DNA from 3 places in the Bacillus sp. N6 genome. Region 2 is predicted to be linked to each of the others. Evidence: a T-box and tRNA genes for the amino acid it is inferred to sense, from the RefSeq annotation. Region 2 holds a T-box; the other regions hold tRNA genes.

Region 1 (6,114 bases), 410 kb from region 2:
CCCCAAGAGTCCACATCGACGGGGAGGTTTGGCACCTCGATGTCGGCTCATCGCATCCTGGGGCTGTAGTCGGTCCCAAGGGTTGGGCTGTTCGCCCATTAAAGCGGTACGCGAGCTGGGTTCAGAACGTCGTGAGACAGTTCGGTCCCTATCCGTCGTGGGCGTAGGAAATTTGAGAGGAGCTGTCCTTAGTACGAGAGGACCGGGATGGACGCACCGCTGGTGTACCAGTTGTTCTGCCAAGGGCATAGCTGGGTAGCTATGTGCGGAAGGGATAAGTGCTGAAAGCATCTAAGCATGAAGCCCCCCTCAAGATGAGATTTCCCATAGCGTAAGCTAGTAAGATCCCTGAAAGATGATCAGGTTGATAGGTTCGAGGTGGAAGCATGGTGACATGTGGAGCTGACGAATACTAATAGATCGAGGACTTAACCATATAATATGAAGCAATGTTATCTAGTTTTGAAAGAATATAAAAAACTTGTTGACTTTTAAAAGCAAATGAGTTAAAATGATTCTTGTCTTAAATGAATACAGTCTGGTAATGATGGCAGAGAGGTCACACCCGTTCCCATACCGAACACGGAAGTTAAGCTCTCTAGCGCCGATGGTAGTTGGGACCTTGTCCCTGTGAGAGTAGGACGTTGCCAGGCAAAATGGAGGATTAGCTCAGCTGGGAGAGCACCTGCCTTACAAGCAGGGGGTCGGCGGTTCGATCCCGTCATCCTCCACCATATATGTCGGAGGGGTAGCGAAGTGGCTAAACGCGGCGGACTGTAAATCCGCTCCTTCGGGTTCGGCAGTTCGAATCTGCCCCCCTCCACCATTCTTAATTAATGGGCTATAGCCAAGCGGTAAGGCAACGGACTTTGACTCCGTCATGCGCTGGTTCGAATCCAGCTAGCCCAGCCATTAAGAGCCATTAGCTCAGTTGGTAGAGCATCTGACTTTTAATCAGAGGGTCGAAGGTTCGAATCCTTCATGGCTCACCATTTTTAATAAAACATGCGGGTGTGGCGGAATTGGCAGACGCACTAGACTTAGGATCTAGCGCCTTTGGCGTGGGGGTTCGACTCCCTTCACCCGCACTTTTAATAAAATAACTCATACATGTCTTGCGGAAGTAGTTCAGTGGTAGAATACAACCTTGCCAAGGTTGGGGTCGCGGGTTCGAATCCCGTCTTCCGCTCCAATTTTCAATATGACATGCCGGGGTGGCGGAACAGGCAGACGCACAGGACTTAAAATCCTGCGGTGGGTGACCACCGTGCGGGTTCGACCCCCGCCCTCGGCACCATATGCGCCCGTAGCTCAATTGGATAGAGCGTTTGACTACGGATCAAGAGGTTAGGGGTTCGACTCCTCTCGGGCGCGCTTTTATTAACGGGAAGTGGCTCAGCTTGGTAGAGCACCTGGTTTGGGACCAGGGGGTCGCAGGTTCAAATCCTGTCTTCCCGATATTCCATAAAACATGGGGCCTTAGCTCAGCTGGGAGAGCGCCTGCCTTGCACGCAGGAGGTCAGCGGTTCGATCCCGCTAGGCTCCACTTTATTTAATATATGTCTCGGAGGTATACCCAAGTTCGGCTGAAGGGATCGGTCTTGAAAACCGACAGGCGGTGAGAATCGCGCGGGGGTTCGAATCCCTCTACCTCCTCCATTTTTAAAAATGGTTTAGACATATAATAATAAAATATTTATTTTTTCCTTCATGGAGGTATACCCAAGTTCGGCTGAAGGGATCGGTCTTGAAAACCGACAGGCGGCGAGAGTCGCGCGGGGGTTCGAATCCCTCTACCTCCTCCATTTTTTAATTTAATATTGTCGCGGGGTGGAGCAGCACGGTAGCTCGTCGGGCTCATAACCCGAAGGTCGCAGGTTCAAATCCTGTCCCCGCAACCAAATGGTCCCGTGGTGTAGTGGTTAACATGCCTGCCTGTCACGCAGGAGATCGCCGGTTCGACCCCGGTCGGGACCGCCATTTATGTTGGCTCGGTAGCTCAGTCGGTAGAGCAGAGGACTGAAAATCCTCGTGTCGGCGGTTCGATTCCGTCCCGAGCCACCATTTTTTTATGCCGGCTTAGCTCAATTGGTAGAGCAACTGACTTGTAATCAGTAGGTTGGGGGTTCAAGTCCTCTAGCCGGCATCATTTAGGGGCATAGTTTAAAGGTAGAACTGAGGTCTCCAAAACCTCCAGTGTGGGTTCGATTCCTACTGCCCCTGTAAAGTATATGGGCCTATAGCTCAGCTGGTTAGAGCGCACGCCTGATAAGCGTGAGGTCGATGGTTCGAGTCCATTTAGGCCCACCATATATTATTCCGCAGTAGCTCAGTGGTAGAGCTATCGGCTGTTAACCGATCGGTCGTAGGTTCGAGTCCTACCTGCGGAGCCATGGCCCGTTGGTCAAGTGGTTAAGACACCGCCCTTTCACGGCGGTAACACGGGTTCGAATCCCGTACGGGTCATACAAAAAAGAGTCAGCATTATGCTGGCTCTTTTTTATTTTGTTGATCCTTTTTATCATTTTACTTTCCAGAAATAAATAAAGGAATTTTGGAAAAGCTATGGTATGTATAAAAAGGAGGAAATAAATAATGACACGAGTTAGAGACTTAATGAGTACCCATATTGTACATTGTACACCGCTAGACAATGTATATGAGGCAGCTGTAAAAATGAAGGAAGAATCGGTTGGGTTAATTCCTGTTGTTGAAAATGAGCAAGTTGTTGGGCTTGTTACTGATCGAGATTTAGTTGTTCGAGGGATTGCTGAAAAACATCCTGGATCTAATAAAATTACAAATGTAATGACAACAAATATTATCTCAGTTTCTCCAAATGATTCTATTGAAAAAGCTACAGAGCTAATGGCACAGTATCAAATTAGACGGTTACCAGTAGTTGATAGTGGTCAGCTTATTGGCATGTTAGCACTAGGAGATTTAGCTATAAGGGAATCGGCAGATGATCAAGCTGGATTTGCCTTGAGCGAAATCTCAGAGCGTACAGAGTAAATTGAAACTTTAATTAACCGAGATTTTAATGGTCACTCATAAAGAGCTAAATTATATATAAAGTTCAGATGCATTATTCTAGTATATATGGATTAAACTAATATGTTAGCGTGATGTATCTGAGACATTATATAATAAGGATATGGTTAATAATTTCCACAGTTTTTTTAAATTTGTTATTCTTCATTTTTAATAAGAGAAAAGATGATATACTGATAGATATAAGTATTATGAGGGATTTTGAATATAACAATATTAATTTTTAGTGGTACGATAATAAATTAATATTTCCTACATAGATGAAAAGGGAAGGGGAATTATATGAAGGCTGTACAGGGCGATCCAAATTGGAATTTGGTTACAGATACATATATAGAACCAAATAATTTCGCTGAATTATTTTCTTTGCTTGTACCTTGTCACCCAAAAGGTGAGGGGAAAGAACGAACTATATTAGTATGGAAAGAGAAAGAATTTTATAAAGAAGAAAATTTAGCGGCATTTATCGTATATGGCATGAATAAAGTAAAGAATTTACCGCAGTTTCATAAAGATGAAATTCCAACTTTAGTGCGTATTCTTCGCTTATGCCAAGAGATTGGTTGGTATGAAGAGGCAAATGCTTTTATGATAGCACAAGGATTAGCTGAGTTTGTTCATACTTCATTGGAATATGAAACATGGGATCTTTTGACGCAATCAGTTGCTTTAAACTATTTAATTATTAAATATCGTATAGGTGAATTGACAGATAGGGATATTGAAATTTGGGATAGAGTTAAATTTAATGAGAAATGTATAACCGATTGTAAACATTTATTATCTCATAAAGAAGTATTGGAATTTACATTCTTTTATATGTGTAAGAGAGCGAAATCATTATCAAAAGAGCAATTAAATAGTGATATGATGAGTTTAGCAATGTATTGTAATACTTTCGTATATGATTTATATACACATGATTTATTACGGAAATATCGTAAGTGTACAGATTTCCTATCATATTATGGACCTAGTCAGGCAGTTTTAGCATGTCAAAGAGCTGTATTATCTCAAATTTCCGATCGCTTAGACCCATTAAAGACAACACATGTAGATGATTATTTATATGTAATGAAAGAAATGATGGAGCATATGACGATAGGAGTAATGGATCGATACGGTCATTTTATTGGAAAGCTACTATCTTATGTGCCATTTTTCGAGATGATACAAGTTCCACAGCATGCATATTATTGTGAAGAATTACTGTATATTTGTAAGGGCATTGAATATAAAGAAGAAACACTACGCAATTATATATTTATACAATTACATGATTGTTTACCATCATTCTTTAGGCTATTTCTTAAAAATAAGCGTTACGCAACGATTCATGATATTCTTTTCTATTGGTGCGATGACGAACAACGAATGAGCTTAGAGAAAAAATATAATCTGAGCTTTATTTATGAAAAATATGCTTGTGGATAAACAATATTTTCGATATGAAAAATTAATATAAATTAAAAAGGATCTCCAGTTTATGTGAGATCCTTTTTTGTTAGTAAAACAAGGAGAAAGTGATTAAAACAAGAAACAACATTCCATATAGGAGAAGTTGTGCAGTATAACTTCCTTGTATACCAAAAAAAGTATTGGCTTTCTTATACAAATGCAATATGTATTTTATTGGAGCATCTTTGAAAGATTGGTACACAGTGTCTCCTCTTTCTAAGCTTCTTGTTTTTGTTTTTGGTTATAAGGGACATTAATATATCTAGCTACAAATAATAAAACAGCCATAAAGAATACTGGAAATACAGTAGATAAATAAAAGCCATTACTAATTATATTTGTTATGAGAGCACTCAAAAGAAATATAGCGTTATAAATATGGGCAATTTTTTGTTTTAGTTGCACTTGAAATGATTCCATCATAATTTCTAATGCAACAAAAGCAATAATAATAGATAAAAATACAATATTTGTATTGTAAATGATTAAACAACAGATTAAACCTAAAAAGGCTGCGTATTCAATTATAAGAGGTATATTGCGTGGCATACAATTTACCTAACTAAATATGGCAGTGGATTTACTGCATTTGTTTTTTCAAAATTCCATTCTCCATTATGTAATTCAAAATGAAGATGTTGCCCGTATGAATGACCTGTGTTGCCCATATGACCTACTAATTGTCCAGCTTGTACTTGATCACCAGTTTGTACAGTGCGATCCTTCATATGAGCATAAACAGTTGTATATAATTTCCCATTGATTTGATGCGCAATGAACACAACATTGCCATAGCTAGCTGAATAATAAGATTTCACAACTTTACCTGCAGCAGCAGCTTGGATAGAGACGTTCCCTGGAGCAGCAATATCTATACCATAATGCATTTGTTCCCATCGTATATCAAAGGTTGAGCTAATTCTTCCTTGAGCAGGGAATTTGAAAGCAGCTGGAATAGATGAAGGCTGATCTGTTTTAGCCTGTGGTTGATTTTGTACTACATAGTGTTTTGCTACATATCCGTATCCTGTGCCAAAACGAATTTTATACCAAGTTCCTACAGTTTCTACTACTTGTACTTGTGTACCGTTTTGTAATGAACCGAGTAGAGCGCTACTTGTACTAGTGTTGCTACGTACATTCAGATTAGGTGTTGCAACAGTATATTTTGTATTATTTTGAACGGTGATTCCTTTTACTAAGGGTTGTGAACCATTAGAGATGAATGCTTTTTGTACGTAACCCGTTTGGCCATTATGTGATATTTTATACCATTCGCCTTGATCTTCTTGAACGGTAATAAACTTGCCATTTGGTAATACATCTAAAATGGAAGATTCTAAATTAGGTTCAGAGCGAACGTTTAATGCATTAGCATTGACGATGTATTGATCATTAGATTGAAGTTTGTTTTTTAGTAAAATAGCATCTTTTTGTACATAACCTACTTTATTATGAACAGATACTTTATACCAACCATTAGTTGTTTCAAGGATGTTCACTTTTGTATTAAAGCGAATTGTATCAATTGATGTGCTCTTTACGTTATCTTCTGTATGTAATGCTACTTGATCGACTTTGACATACCCAGTTTTAACATTA
Region 2 (6,130 bases):
CACCTTTTAAGAATTCACCAACCTTTTTTGCATCTTCATTATCAAAGTTTAAGAATTCTAGTTCGATTTTATCAGTGCCAAGCTCTTTCTTCGCTGTTTCCCAAAGCTTTTTCGCTTCTTTTGGATTCGTTTCAACTAGCTTTCCATTTTCAGCTCGGAAATCTTTTTTATTCGGACCTTCAGCGAAATCTTTTCCAACAAATCCATAAGCTCCAATCGCACCATTATTTAAAATAACTTTCGCAATGTTATCACGATCAAAGGACATTGAAATTGCTTTTCTTAAGTTTTTATTACTTAAGTATTGATTACTTTGATTAAATCTTAGGTAAGCAACCCCTGCTTCTTTTCTTGTGTGGAATTCTGAGCTTTGTCTAAACTTATCAACAAATTCTGAAGTTAGAGCCGCACGATCAATCGAGTTTGTCTCATATAAATTTACATCAGTTGACGTATTTTTTACAATATTAAAGTTAATCTCTTCGATTTTAACCGTTTTATTATCCCAATATGATGGGTTCTTCTTAAACTGGAAGCTTTGCTCATGTTTCCAATCACTCATAACAAATGGCCCATTATATAATGTTGTATTTGCCTCTAACCCAAACTTATCACCTTGTGCTTTTACAAAGTTTTCATTTAGTGGGTAAAATACCGGATAAACTGTTAAATCAACAAAGTAAGGAACGGGATTGTCTAATTCCACTTCTAATGTATAATCATCAATCGCTTTTACACCTAATTGGTCAGCAGGTAATTCTTTTTTATGAATTTTCTCTGCATTTTTAATATCAAACATAATGTACGAATACGTCGCTTTTGTATCTGGATTTACTGCTCTTTTCCATGAATACACAAAGTCTTTTGCTGTTACAGGCTCCCCATTCGACCATTTTGCATCTTTTCTTAATTTAAATATGTATTTCTTTCCGTCATCTAGCTTTTGAACATCTTCTGCAATTCCAGGCACTCTCTTTTGATCTTTGCCGATACGATATAAACCTTCCATCGTATTATTTAATGCTGTAGAAGATGCAGCGTCAGATGCTAGCGATGCATCCATTGACGGAATTTCAGATAACTCTGTTAAATTAAGAACCTGCTTTCCGTTACTACTACTCGTAGTGTTTTCTTTCCCTTTTGCTTTTGCGTCATCTTTTTGGTAGCTACACGCACCCAGCAACATACTTGCAGTTAAAGTCGATGCAACTAATAACGGTATCTTTTTCTTCATGTTGTGTTGCCTCCCCTACTTGCACTTCCTGTACCCTCACTTGTTAAAAAGTAGAATTGAAAGAATAATCTCCAAGTTTCTACAATTTTCATTATACATATAATATAACAATTGTGAATATAGTTTTTTGTTTTTTTGTTAAAATTTTTAATAAAATGTTTATATTTTTATTTTTTTGTAAAGGGATACGTTAACATTGATACCATCATCTTGAAATCAGACCTTTAATTGCGTATAATTTTCAAAAAATTAATTCTAGTACATATTATAGCTTTTATAGTATAATAATTCTAGTAATATTTTGACGGAGGGGAACATTTTGAATAAAGTTTTTTTTCATACTTGTATACTAATTTTCATAGCGATAATCGCTTCTAGTATTGGCGCATTCCTCATTTCATCGCAATTTTTGTTGAATTTTGTCAACATCTCGTTTTATATTGCACTGTTTTTTATTCTTATCGGCGGTTTTTTATACATATTTCAAAATGGTTTTTTCAATGTAACCATTTACGCATTCCAAAGAGTATTTGGTACGAATAAAAAGATTGACTCTTTAATTGAAGAAGTCGAGGAACCTACAGATAAGAAAGAACGTATTTATAAAACATATTCATTCAAATGGACATATCCAATTTGTATTACAGGTATCGTTCTTGGGTTGTTCTCGACCCTTATTAGCTTTACTATTTTGATGTAGTTTGCAAACACTATCCCATATGATATAATAATCAGCAAAACATTTTGTTATAAAACTTTAGTTCTTTCATATTAAAAGAGCTCAAGTAACAATAAATAAATTTATATGTATGCGATGATAAAGAAGAGTACATATTGAGGCAATTTCAGAGAGCTTGTGGTCGGTGTGAACAAGTAATTGTACAGTATGGAATGGGCTTTTGAGCACCAAACCGAACCGAGAGTAGTAGGCTTTGGCGTTATATCCAAACGTTATTATGGATTAGAGAGATTTCACAGTAGTGAAATAATTAGGGTGGTACCGCGGTCCATTCGTCCCTATGGTTTTTGGGATGAATGGGCTTTTTTGTTTGCCTTCTCTTCCCCCATCACGCATTCAATTTTAGGAGGAATTACTTATGTCAGTTATCTTTTCTGGTATTCAGCCAAGTGGAACGATTACACTTGGAAACTATTTAGGAGCAATGAAGCAGTTTACAGAGCTTCAAAATGAACACGACTGTTATTTCTGTATTGTAAACCAACATGCGATTACAGTACCTCAAGATCCCGTACAACTTCGTAAAAACATCCGCAGTCTTGCTGCACTTTATGTGGCATGTGGCATTGACCCTGAAAAAGCTACTTTATTTGTACAATCAGAAGTACCAGCACACGCTCAACTAGGTTGGATCATGCAATCTGTTGCTTACGTTGGAGAATTAGAGCGTATGACGCAATATAAAGATAAAGCTTCTGGTAGAGATTCAGTTCCAGCTGGATTACTTACGTATCCACCATTAATGGCTGCTGATATTTTACTTTACAATACTGAAATCGTGCCGGTTGGTGATGATCAAAAGCAACATATCGAATTAACACGTGACCTAGCAGAGCGTTTCAACAAACGTTACCGTGAAATCTTCACAATGCCTGAAATTCGTATTCCAAAAGTAGGAGCTCGCGTTATGTCATTAACAGAACCTACGAAAAAAATGAGCAAATCTGATCCGAATCCAAAATCAATGATCAGTATGCTTGATGAGCCAAAAACAATTGAAAAGAAAATTAAGAGTGCTGTAACTGATTCTGAAGGTATTGTGAAATTCGATAAAGAAAACAAACCTGGCATCTCTAACTTATTAACAATCTACTCCTCATTCTCTGGAAAAACAGTAGAAGAAATCGAAGCAATGTACGAAGGAAAAGGATACGGAGACTTCAAAGGCGACCTAGCACAAGTAGTCGTAGATGCAATTCGTCCAATCCAAGACAAATACAACGAACTAATCAGCTCACCAGAACTAGACGAAATTCTAGACAAAGGTGCCGAAAAAGCAAACCGCGTTGCATTCAAACAACTACGCAAAGTAGAAAACGCAATGGGACTAAGCAGAAAACGTAGGTAACATATAAAGCGGAGGCGGCTAGTTTAGAATGCGAGGCCACCGAACATTCTTGCCGCTGGAACTAGATTACTACAAAATTAAAAAACCGCCAATTGGCGGTTTTTTAATTTACCTTTTGCTCATTTTCCATTTCCCATAACTTTTCAAAAAATGGCTGTCCTTTTACGAGACGCTCGCATAATTGTTCATGTTTCTCAGACCAGCCCGCTTTCGCTTCATCATACAGTCTAGCCCAAATATCCTCGAACTCCATATGTTGAACCGTTCCATATGCTGATGGATCCCACTCTGTGTACCAATAGCGAATCTCTGCTGTATTTTTCGTTGTATGTAATTGATCTAACGCCATAAATAATAATTGTTTTAGCTGTCTTTCTTTACGAGTCAAGCCATTCATAATGAAAGGCGATGGTGATAAAATGTGATGTTCTTTTTCTGTTTCTTCTACTTGGAACTCATACTTTTCTGCTTGTACGTTTTCTACCATCTCATATACCATCTGCTCTTGGCGTGGTATAAGTCTGCTTTTGCGAATTGGTACATTGTAACCAATTGTGTCAATCGCAATAATGCCTTTCCCATCTGTAACAACAAAGCAATACTCTTGCTGCAAACGTTCATGATTTTTACGAATATAAGCCTTATGATGTACGTCTTCCAGCATTTTTTGCGGAAGCTCTAACAATTCGTTCTCGATGTAATGATATAATGTGGCATCTACTTTTAATAATGGCACTTGATCTAATAGCTCAATCGTATCATCTTTCCGCCATTCGTAAAAATGACAAACGTTATACCCATTTTCTTCACCTTCAAACCAATTTACCCATACATCATGTAGATATAACATTCACTACCCCTCACTTCACTACTGTTTGTACCAATCATTATGTTCATTTTTGCTTAACTTTATTCCACTTGAGGAAATATATTCTAATTATTATTTTTTCTTCTATTAATACTAAAAAAACAGGAAATAGAATTCCTGTTTTTTTATATATGAAATGTATTTGCTTTATTCAATATTTCTTTTGCATCTATAGATAATAAAGAAAGTGTATCTTCTCCTTCCAAAGTTACACAATCTTTGACAATATGAAATCCAAGCGCATAGCCAAGCATCTTCGGATAAGAGTGAAAGCCATTTAATAAGATGTCATGTTCCCTTGTTCCTCGTTTTATACTTATTCTTTCATGTACAACATTTTTCCAATAATAAATAGCCTCTTCTTTTGAAAGATACGCCGTCCACGGTGCATTGTTTTTTTCTGAATATCTTTCCGTCACTGCTTGCTCAGCTAGCCCTTCCATAATCATTGTATCAAGTAATGTATATTCTGTTTCTTTCGTCTCAATTTGATGTAACCTGCATATGTGATGGTATTCATGCGCCAATAACACTTTTAATTCTTCTACCGAATTCCGTCCACATACGAATAAGAAAATAACATGACGCATAGATAATCCAGCCCTACCGTTATACTCTTCTTGCACAGTTCGATTATAGGAATCTGATAATAAAATAAAGACAGGGACATCCGGACCTTTCAACCAATTTTTCAATTTATCATACTCCAGGCTCAACTCTTTCCAAATTTCCTTTTCCTCTAATTCTTTAATTTCCTTTTCCCCACGCATGATCGGGCGATACATCCCTTTTGAAATTAAAAAGCGATACAACCTTTCTTTTGGCAACGGAATATACTTCGTAAATTTCTCACAAAGTTTTTCTGGCCGTCCATAATATAAATGTAGCCATTCAGCTGTTTCAACAATCCCCATCTTTATCCCTCCTTTTTCTTATGTATATGCTACAGGAGAAAAAGACGTAAAAATAAATAAGGAGTTTTTTCGCAATATAATGCGGAAAAACTCCTTATTTTATCTATTATTTATACGATTTAAATACTAACACTGCGTTATGACCACCGAATCCTAATGAGTTACTTAATACTGCATTTACTTCTTGATGTCTCGCTTGATTCGGTACGTAATCTAAGTCACATTCTGGATCTGGTGTCTCATAGTTAATTGTTGGAGGAATTACTCCGTCTGTAATTGATTTAATAGAGAAAATCGCTTCAACAGCACCAGCTGCTCCTAATAAGTGACCTGTCATTGATTTCGTTGAGCTAATTGCTACTTTATACGCGTGCTCACCGAAAGTTTCTTTAATTGCCATCGTTTCATATTTTTCATTCGCATCCGTACTTGTACCATGCGCATTAATGTAATCAATATCTTCTGGCTGTAGGCCTGCATCAGCTAAAGCTTGACGCATTGCACGCACTCCGCCTTCACCACCAGGAGCAGGCATTGTAATATGGAATGCATCACCAGTTGCACCGTAACCAGCGATTTCCGCGTAAATGTGAGCACCACGAGCTAATGCGTGTTCTAATTCTTCAAGAATTAAAATACCTGAACCTTCACCCATTACGAAACCGCTACGGTTTTTATCAAACGGACGGCAAGCCGTTGCTGGGTCTTCATTAAATGTTAATGCTTTCGCTGAGCTAAATCCTGCGAATGCCATACTTGTTAGCGGTGCTTCTGCTCCACCTGTAATCATTGCGTCAGCATCACCACGCTGAATTGCTTTAAATGCATCGCCAATTGAGTTTGCACCAGATGCACAAGCCGTTACAGAACAAGTGTTAATTCCTTTTGCTCCTGTTGCGATTGATACTTGACCTGCTGCCATATCTGGAATCATCATCGGCACGAAGAATGGGCTCACGCGGCGTGGGCCTTTCTCAGTAAAAATCTTAAATTGTTCTTCGTATGTTTCCATACCGCCAATACCAGA
Region 3 (6,130 bases), 620 kb from region 2:
TTAATTTCATATTCTGTATACAGCATTGTACACAATACACATAATATCAACACTTATATACGTCACGCAATGAACACGCTCACATAAATTACAAAAACACAATAATTGTGACGATATTGTGTCACAATTTGTCACAATTTATTCAAAAAAAGAAGCTCCTCTTTAGGAACTTCTCTTAACTTACTGCTTTTTTACGCGCACTATTTAACATCGACTGCTCTATTTTTATATCATGACGAATTACTAATTTCTCACTAACTGCTTGAACATACTCATCATGGCTTATATAGCCTTCTTTCTCCATTAGTCTCAAAACGACATTTCGTCTCTCTACTGCTTTATCATAATTTTGGGCAGGTGAGTAATAAGCAGGTGCTTTTACTACAGCAGCCATCATTGCACTTTCAGCCAACGTTAATTGGTTCACCTTTTTACCGAAGTAAAGGTTTGCTGCTTTTTCAATTCCCCATGCTCCTTCACCATAATAAATGTTACTTACATATAATTTTAAAATTTCATCCTTCGTAAATGTGCGTTCAATTTTTTTCGTATAAAAAATCTCTTTCCACTTACGAGAAAATGTACGCTCATTCGTTAAAAAAGCATTTTTAGATAGCTGCTGTGTAATCGTGCTTCCTCCTTGCACGACACCACCAGCCTTTATATTCTCAACAGAGGCCCTAATAATTGCTATATAATCTAAACCGTTATGATGATAAAATCTTTTATCTTCTGTCGCAATAAATGCATGTGTTAATGATTCTGGCACCTCTAAATTAGCCGGTACATGTAATTTACTAATGTCACTTTTCTCAATCATTACATTTCCAATGAATAATAACGTACAACTTAACAATAATAATAATATAATGGCTTTATAAAAAAGTTTAGTCATTGGATTTAATGCAACTTTTTGATGATAGTTCACCCTAGATAATACTCGTTCTTTCATCTTGAACACCTCTTTTCCACACAGCATATAACTCTTACTTTAAGAATACATTGTTGTAAAAAAATATCCCATCGATTTCTCTTACACGTACCTTACATCATTGTAAGGTATAAAGTGAAACTTTAATCAGCCCTCACCAATCACGTTCCCGGCAAATAGCGGGGTAAAAAAGTATTGTATCACAGACCTTTTTTATCTACTATTCATCTGAAATATTGAATATAGATTATATTCAATCACGAATAACCAATAACAGAGTAAGCCTTAAGGCTATTATATTTTCACTTTACACTTTAATTATATCATCTACAAATATATATACTTTTGACTATCTAGTAATCTTAATGTATATAACATATATATTATAAAGAACAAACGTTCTATAAATCAATACTAACACTATTATTATTTTTACCTTTTTCTTAAACAGTATACAAAAAAGAGTAGTGATTTGAATGTATCTCAAATCAGCTACTCTTTTCTTTACAATCTTCCTATTAAATTATATGGCTGTACTTCCCACGTTTCATATGGAATACAATGTGTTGCTCTCATCGCATCAAGCGTTCTGGATTTCATATGAGGACGCGTTATATACTCATCTATGTTCTCTTCATTTAAATCAACAAATTTAGCCTCTTGTATTTCTTCAGGTTGAATTTTTATTTCGCCACTCACATATGCTACTTTAAAAACAACAGCTAGAATATGCATAGAGGCATTATAATAAACCCCTGTAATTCCGATGGGCTTCACCGTTAAGCCTGTTTCCTCTTTTATTTCCCTACAGACAGCTTGATCAAGTGCTTCTCCTTCTTCTACCTGTCCTCCTGGCATTTCCCACGTATCAGCTCGCCAGTGTACCTTTGTTAATAACACTTCATTTTTCTCATTTGTTAAATAACCCGCTACGGCAACTATATGCTTTGGTGTCTTATGTTCCATACTAAGCCTCCTAGAAATAATGGTTATTTCATATATCCCTATAAGCATATTCCCTATCTACACCAAAATACCTTTAATAATTCATCACCTTAATTAACTTCATAAAAAAAAGCCCCTATTCGTTAAACGAACAGGGGCTTTCATCGTATTACTCTCCTAAGTCTACGTTGTGGTAAACTTGTTGTACATCTTCTAAATCTTCTAATGCATCAACCATTTTCTCAAATTGTACTTGAGCATCTTCAGGAAGTGTAACATCACTTTGTGCAAGCATTGTTAATTCTGCAACTGTAAATTCTTCAACACCAGCACCTTTAAGTGCAGATTGTACTGAATGGAATTGATCTGGTTCAGCATACACGATAACAGCATCTTCTTCTTCTAGAATGTCACGTGCATCTACATCTGCTTCCATTAAAATTTCAAGAACTTCATCTGATGTTTTACCTTCAAGGCCGATAACAGCTGTCGCATCAAACATGTAAGCTACAGAACCGTTTACACCCATGTTACCACTGTTTTTGCTAAATGCAGCTCGTACATCTGCTGCAGTACGGTTTACGTTATTTGTAAGTGTATCTACAATAACCATAGCTCCATTTGGTCCAAATCCTTCATAACGAAGCTCGTCATAATTTTCCTCTGAACCGCCTTTTGCTTTTTCAACTGCACGATCAATAATTGTTCTTGGTACATTGTATGTTTTCGCACGTTCTAATACGACTCTAAGCGCTTGGTTTGATTCTGGATCTGGCTCGCCTTGTTTTGCTGCCACATAAATTTCACGTCCAAATTTCGCGTATATACGGCTTGTATTTGCATCTTTTGATGCTTTTTTGTCTTTAATATTGTTCCATTTACGGCCCATACTTTCCACTCTCTTTCTCGTTTTAAATCTACATAAAAATATTAATATGAAATATAATGTGTGTTCAACACATTTTTAAAAGAAATATAAAAAGTTCATTTTTGATTCATATTACAGACATAATATAAATCACTATCATTTTGTTCTTTCGACAAGTTATATTATACATGAATTCCTAAGTTTATTACGAATTTTAGCATCACATAATATAATTTAACAAAAAAGACTCTAACATTTCTGTTAGAGTCTTTTTATATTGCTAATACCTATTTCCATAATATTCCTATAATTACTTTCTATTGTTGTATAATAAAAATAGGAAAAAATTTGAAGAAAAGATGAAGGGAGAATTATGACACATTCAAATGAAAAAAATCACATGCTTTTAAAGGAATAGGAGAAAAGTTAAACCCAACTATCTATCAAGTAAGATTCATGAAATGAGATGAACCAATCCAATTTGAGGCGTTTCCTGAATTGAAGGAATTAGGGAACTGGTTAAGTACTTCAACGCAAATGTGGGCGTGCCACTCAACAATGTATAAGTACAACAGAGAAGAGTTTAAAAAGAAGTTTTTAGAAATTACAAACTTAACCGTTGATAATGTACTAATATCTACTGGTGGTGTCGGATTTAACTTCATGTCACCAGGGTGGAGAAATTCTCTCTAAATACCGCAATTAAAAGGATAAAATTGAATGTTTGTTTTTATCCTTTTAATGTTTCACAGTTTACTCACCGTACACTTTTTGTGCTTATTTTGTCATGTAATGAAAAGAAAAGAAAACAAAAAAACTCTATACTAATTGTATAGAGTTTTTTTACGACGTTCATGATACCGATGGTCGGGGTCGAACCGACACTCCCGAAGGAACACGATTTTGAGTCGTGCGCGTCTGCCAATTCCGCCACATCGGCACAAAAGAAAAGGCGGCAACCGGATTTGAACCGGTGATAAAGGTTTTGCAGACCTCTGCCTTACCACTTGGCTATGCCGCCATATTAAATTTTATTGGAGCGGAAGACGGGATTCGAACCCGCGACCCCAACCTTGGCAAGGTTGTATTCTACCACTGAACTACTTCCGCAAAAATGGCTGGGCTAGCTGGATTCGAACCAGCGCATGACGGAGTCAAAGTCCGTTGCCTTACCGCTTGGCTATAGCCCATCGAATTCTTACTTAATTATATGTAAGTATCAATTAAATTATTTGTAATTTTTAAAATAAAAATGGGGCGACTGATGGGAATCGAACCCACGAATGCCGGAGCCACAATCCGGTGCGTTAACCACTTCGCCACAACCGCCATGTTGTGTAAATATATTTGGCAGGGGCAGTAGGAATCGAACCCACACTGGAGGTTTTGGAGACCTCAGTTCTACCTTTAAACTATGCCCCTATGTAAATGGTGGAGGGGGGCAGATTCGAACTGCCGAACCCGAAGGAGCGGATTTACAGTCCGCCGCGTTTAGCCACTTCGCTACCCCTCCGAAACTTACATGGTGCCGGCTAGAGGACTTGAACCCCCAACCTACTGATTACAAGTCAGTTGCTCTACCAATTGAGCTAAGCCGGCGTATTTTATTGAAATAAATGGTGGCTCGGGACGGAATCGAACCGCCGACACGAGGATTTTCAGTCCTCTGCTCTACCGACTGAGCTACCGAGCCTTATTAAAATGGCGGTCCCGACCGGGGTCGAACCGGCGATCTCCTGCGTGACAGGCAGGCATGTTAACCACTACACCACGGGACCATTTGGTTGCGGGGACAGGATTTGAACCTGCGACCTTCGGGTTATGAGCCCGACGAGCTACCGTGCTGCTCCACCCCGCGATAATACTATTCATATAAAATTTATATGGTGGAGGATGACGGGATCGAACCGCCGACCCCCTGCTTGTAAGGCAGGTGCTCTCCCAGCTGAGCTAATCCTCCAAAGTGGTGACCCGTACGGGATTCGAACCCGTGTTACCGCCGTGAAAGGGCGGTGTCTTAACCACTTGACCAACGGGCCAAATATTATAAATCCTATGGCGGAGAGCAAGGGATTCGAACCCTTGATACGCTTGTGACGTATACACGATTTCCAATCGTGCTCCTTCGGCCAACTCGGACAGCTCTCCAATGGCTCCGCAGGTAGGAATCGAACCTACGACCGATCGGTTAACAGCCGATAGCTCTACCGCTGAGCTACTGCGGAATAATATTGCCTGGCAACGTCCTACTCTCACAGGGACAAGGTCCCAACTACCATCGGCGCTAGAGAGCTTAACTTCCGTGTTCGGTATGGGAACGGGTGTGACCTCTCTGCCATCATTACCAGACATTATTCTTTTGAGACAATCATTATTATAACTTATTTACTTTAAAAGTCAACAAGTTTTTTATATTCTCTCAAAACTAGATAACATTTGCTACATATTATATGGTTAAGTCCTCGATCTATTAGTATTCGTCAGCTCCACATGTCACCATGCTTCCACCTCGAACCTATCAACCTGATCATCTTTCAGGGATCTTACTAGCTTACGCTATGGGAAATCTCATCTTGAGGGGGGCTTCATGCTTAGATGCTTTCAGCACTTATCCCTTCCGCACATAGCTACCCAGCTATGCCCTTGGCAGAACAACTGGTACACCAGCGGTGCGTCCATCCCGGTCCTCTCGTACTAAGGACAGCTCCTCTCAAATTTCCTACGCCCACGACGGATAGGGACCGAACTGTCTCACGACGTTCTGAACCCAGCTCGCGTACCGCTTTAATGGGCGAACAGCCCAACCCTTGGGACCGACTACAGCCCCAGGATGCGATGAGCCGACATCGAGGTGCCAAACCTCCCCGTCGATGTGGACTCTTGGGGGAGATAAGCCTGTTATCCCCGGGGTAGCTTTTATCCGTTGAGCGATGGCCCTTCCATGCGGAACCACCGGATCACTAAGCCCGACTTTCGTCCCTGCTCGACTTGTAGGTCTCGCAGTCAAGCTCCCTTATGCCTTTGCACTCTACGAATGATTTCCAACCATTCTGAGGGAACCTTTGGGCGCCTCCGTTACACTTTAGGAGGCGACCGCCCCAGTCAAACTGCCCACCTGACACTGTCTCCCGGGTCGATAAGACCCGTAGGTTAGAATTTCAATACAGTCAGGGCGGTATCCCACCAGCGCCTCCACCGAAGCTAGCGCTCCGGTTTCAATGGCTCCCGCCTATCCTGTACAAACTGTACCAAAATTCAATATCAGGCTACAGTAAAGCTCCACGGGGTCTTTCCGTCCTGTCGCGGGTAACCTGCATCTTCACAGGTACTATAATTTCACCGAGTCTCTGGTTGAGACAGTGCCCAAATCGTTACACCTTTCGTGC

The links. The T-box of region 2 lies ahead of trpS (tryptophan--tRNA ligase). A T-box ahead of a tRNA ligase gene usually reads a tRNA of that ligase, here a tRNA-Trp.
Region 1: it has a tRNA-Trp gene. The T-box ahead of trpS (tryptophan--tRNA ligase) is inferred to sense a tRNA for this amino acid. The anticodon was not compared.
Region 3: it has a tRNA-Trp gene. The T-box ahead of trpS (tryptophan--tRNA ligase) is inferred to sense a tRNA for this amino acid. The anticodon was not compared.

The regions. Positions count from the first base shown of each region.
Region 1 covers NZ_CM127843.1:737,548-743,661, forward strand. Annotated here, with positions in the region: rRNA gene ACUXVC_RS03675 (23S ribosomal RNA) at 1-436, shown strand, start outside; rRNA gene rrf (5S ribosomal RNA) at 538-653, shown strand; tRNA gene ACUXVC_RS03685 (tRNA-Val) at 659-734, shown strand; tRNA gene ACUXVC_RS03690 (tRNA-Tyr) at 743-826, shown strand; tRNA gene ACUXVC_RS03695 (tRNA-Gln) at 838-912, shown strand; tRNA gene ACUXVC_RS03700 (tRNA-Lys) at 917-992, shown strand; tRNA gene ACUXVC_RS03705 (tRNA-Leu) at 1,008-1,088, shown strand; tRNA gene ACUXVC_RS03710 (tRNA-Gly) at 1,118-1,192, shown strand; tRNA gene ACUXVC_RS03715 (tRNA-Leu) at 1,209-1,297, shown strand; tRNA gene ACUXVC_RS03720 (tRNA-Arg) at 1,301-1,374, shown strand; tRNA gene ACUXVC_RS03725 (tRNA-Pro) at 1,385-1,458, shown strand; tRNA gene ACUXVC_RS03730 (tRNA-Ala) at 1,474-1,546, shown strand; tRNA gene ACUXVC_RS03735 (tRNA-Ser) at 1,567-1,659, shown strand; tRNA gene ACUXVC_RS03740 (tRNA-Ser) at 1,713-1,805, shown strand; tRNA gene ACUXVC_RS03745 (tRNA-Met) at 1,825-1,901, shown strand; tRNA gene ACUXVC_RS03750 (tRNA-Asp) at 1,905-1,980, shown strand; tRNA gene ACUXVC_RS03755 (tRNA-Phe) at 1,989-2,064, shown strand; tRNA gene ACUXVC_RS03760 (tRNA-Thr) at 2,074-2,146, shown strand; tRNA gene ACUXVC_RS03765 (tRNA-Trp) at 2,153-2,223, shown strand; tRNA gene ACUXVC_RS03770 (tRNA-Ile) at 2,234-2,310, shown strand; tRNA gene ACUXVC_RS03775 (tRNA-Asn) at 2,319-2,393, shown strand; tRNA gene ACUXVC_RS03780 (tRNA-Glu) at 2,395-2,466, shown strand; gene ACUXVC_RS03785 (CBS domain-containing protein) at 2,596-3,015, shown strand; gene ACUXVC_RS03790 (DUF3965 domain-containing protein) at 3,337-4,488, shown strand; gene ACUXVC_RS03795 (hypothetical protein) at 4,729-5,061, opposite strand; gene ACUXVC_RS03800 (SH3 domain-containing protein) at 5,067-6,114, opposite strand, start outside.
Region 2 covers NZ_CM127843.1:1,145,118-1,151,247, reverse strand. Annotated here, with positions in the region: gene ACUXVC_RS05945 (peptide ABC transporter substrate-binding protein) at 1-1,234, opposite strand, end outside; gene ACUXVC_RS05940 (DUF3899 domain-containing protein) at 1,554-1,934, shown strand; T-box leader at 2,040-2,256, shown strand; gene trpS (tryptophan--tRNA ligase) at 2,332-3,321, shown strand; gene ACUXVC_RS05930 (YjbA family protein) at 3,425-4,171, opposite strand; gene ACUXVC_RS05925 (DUF2268 domain-containing protein) at 4,315-5,103, opposite strand; gene fabF (beta-ketoacyl-ACP synthase II) at 5,210-6,130, opposite strand, start outside.
Region 3 covers NZ_CM127843.1:525,449-531,578, reverse strand. Annotated here, with positions in the region: gene ACUXVC_RS02780 (transglycosylase domain-containing protein) at 176-952, opposite strand; gene ACUXVC_RS02775 (NUDIX hydrolase) at 1,436-1,897, opposite strand; gene ACUXVC_RS02770 (YebC/PmpR family DNA-binding transcriptional regulator) at 2,046-2,765, opposite strand; partial or broken gene ACUXVC_RS02765 (DUF3884 family protein) at 3,118-3,437, shown strand; tRNA gene ACUXVC_RS02760 (tRNA-Leu) at 3,603-3,684, opposite strand; tRNA gene ACUXVC_RS02755 (tRNA-Cys) at 3,695-3,765, opposite strand; tRNA gene ACUXVC_RS02750 (tRNA-Gly) at 3,780-3,854, opposite strand; tRNA gene ACUXVC_RS02745 (tRNA-Gln) at 3,860-3,934, opposite strand; tRNA gene ACUXVC_RS02740 (tRNA-His) at 3,998-4,073, opposite strand; tRNA gene ACUXVC_RS02735 (tRNA-Trp) at 4,093-4,166, opposite strand; tRNA gene ACUXVC_RS02730 (tRNA-Tyr) at 4,174-4,257, opposite strand; tRNA gene ACUXVC_RS02725 (tRNA-Thr) at 4,268-4,343, opposite strand; tRNA gene ACUXVC_RS02720 (tRNA-Phe) at 4,362-4,437, opposite strand; tRNA gene ACUXVC_RS02715 (tRNA-Asp) at 4,447-4,522, opposite strand; tRNA gene ACUXVC_RS02710 (tRNA-Met) at 4,526-4,602, opposite strand; tRNA gene ACUXVC_RS02705 (tRNA-Val) at 4,629-4,704, opposite strand; tRNA gene ACUXVC_RS02700 (tRNA-Glu) at 4,709-4,783, opposite strand; tRNA gene ACUXVC_RS02695 (tRNA-Ser) at 4,801-4,892, opposite strand; tRNA gene ACUXVC_RS02690 (tRNA-Asn) at 4,895-4,969, opposite strand; rRNA gene rrf (5S ribosomal RNA) at 4,978-5,093, opposite strand; rRNA gene ACUXVC_RS02680 (23S ribosomal RNA) at 5,195-6,130, opposite strand, start outside.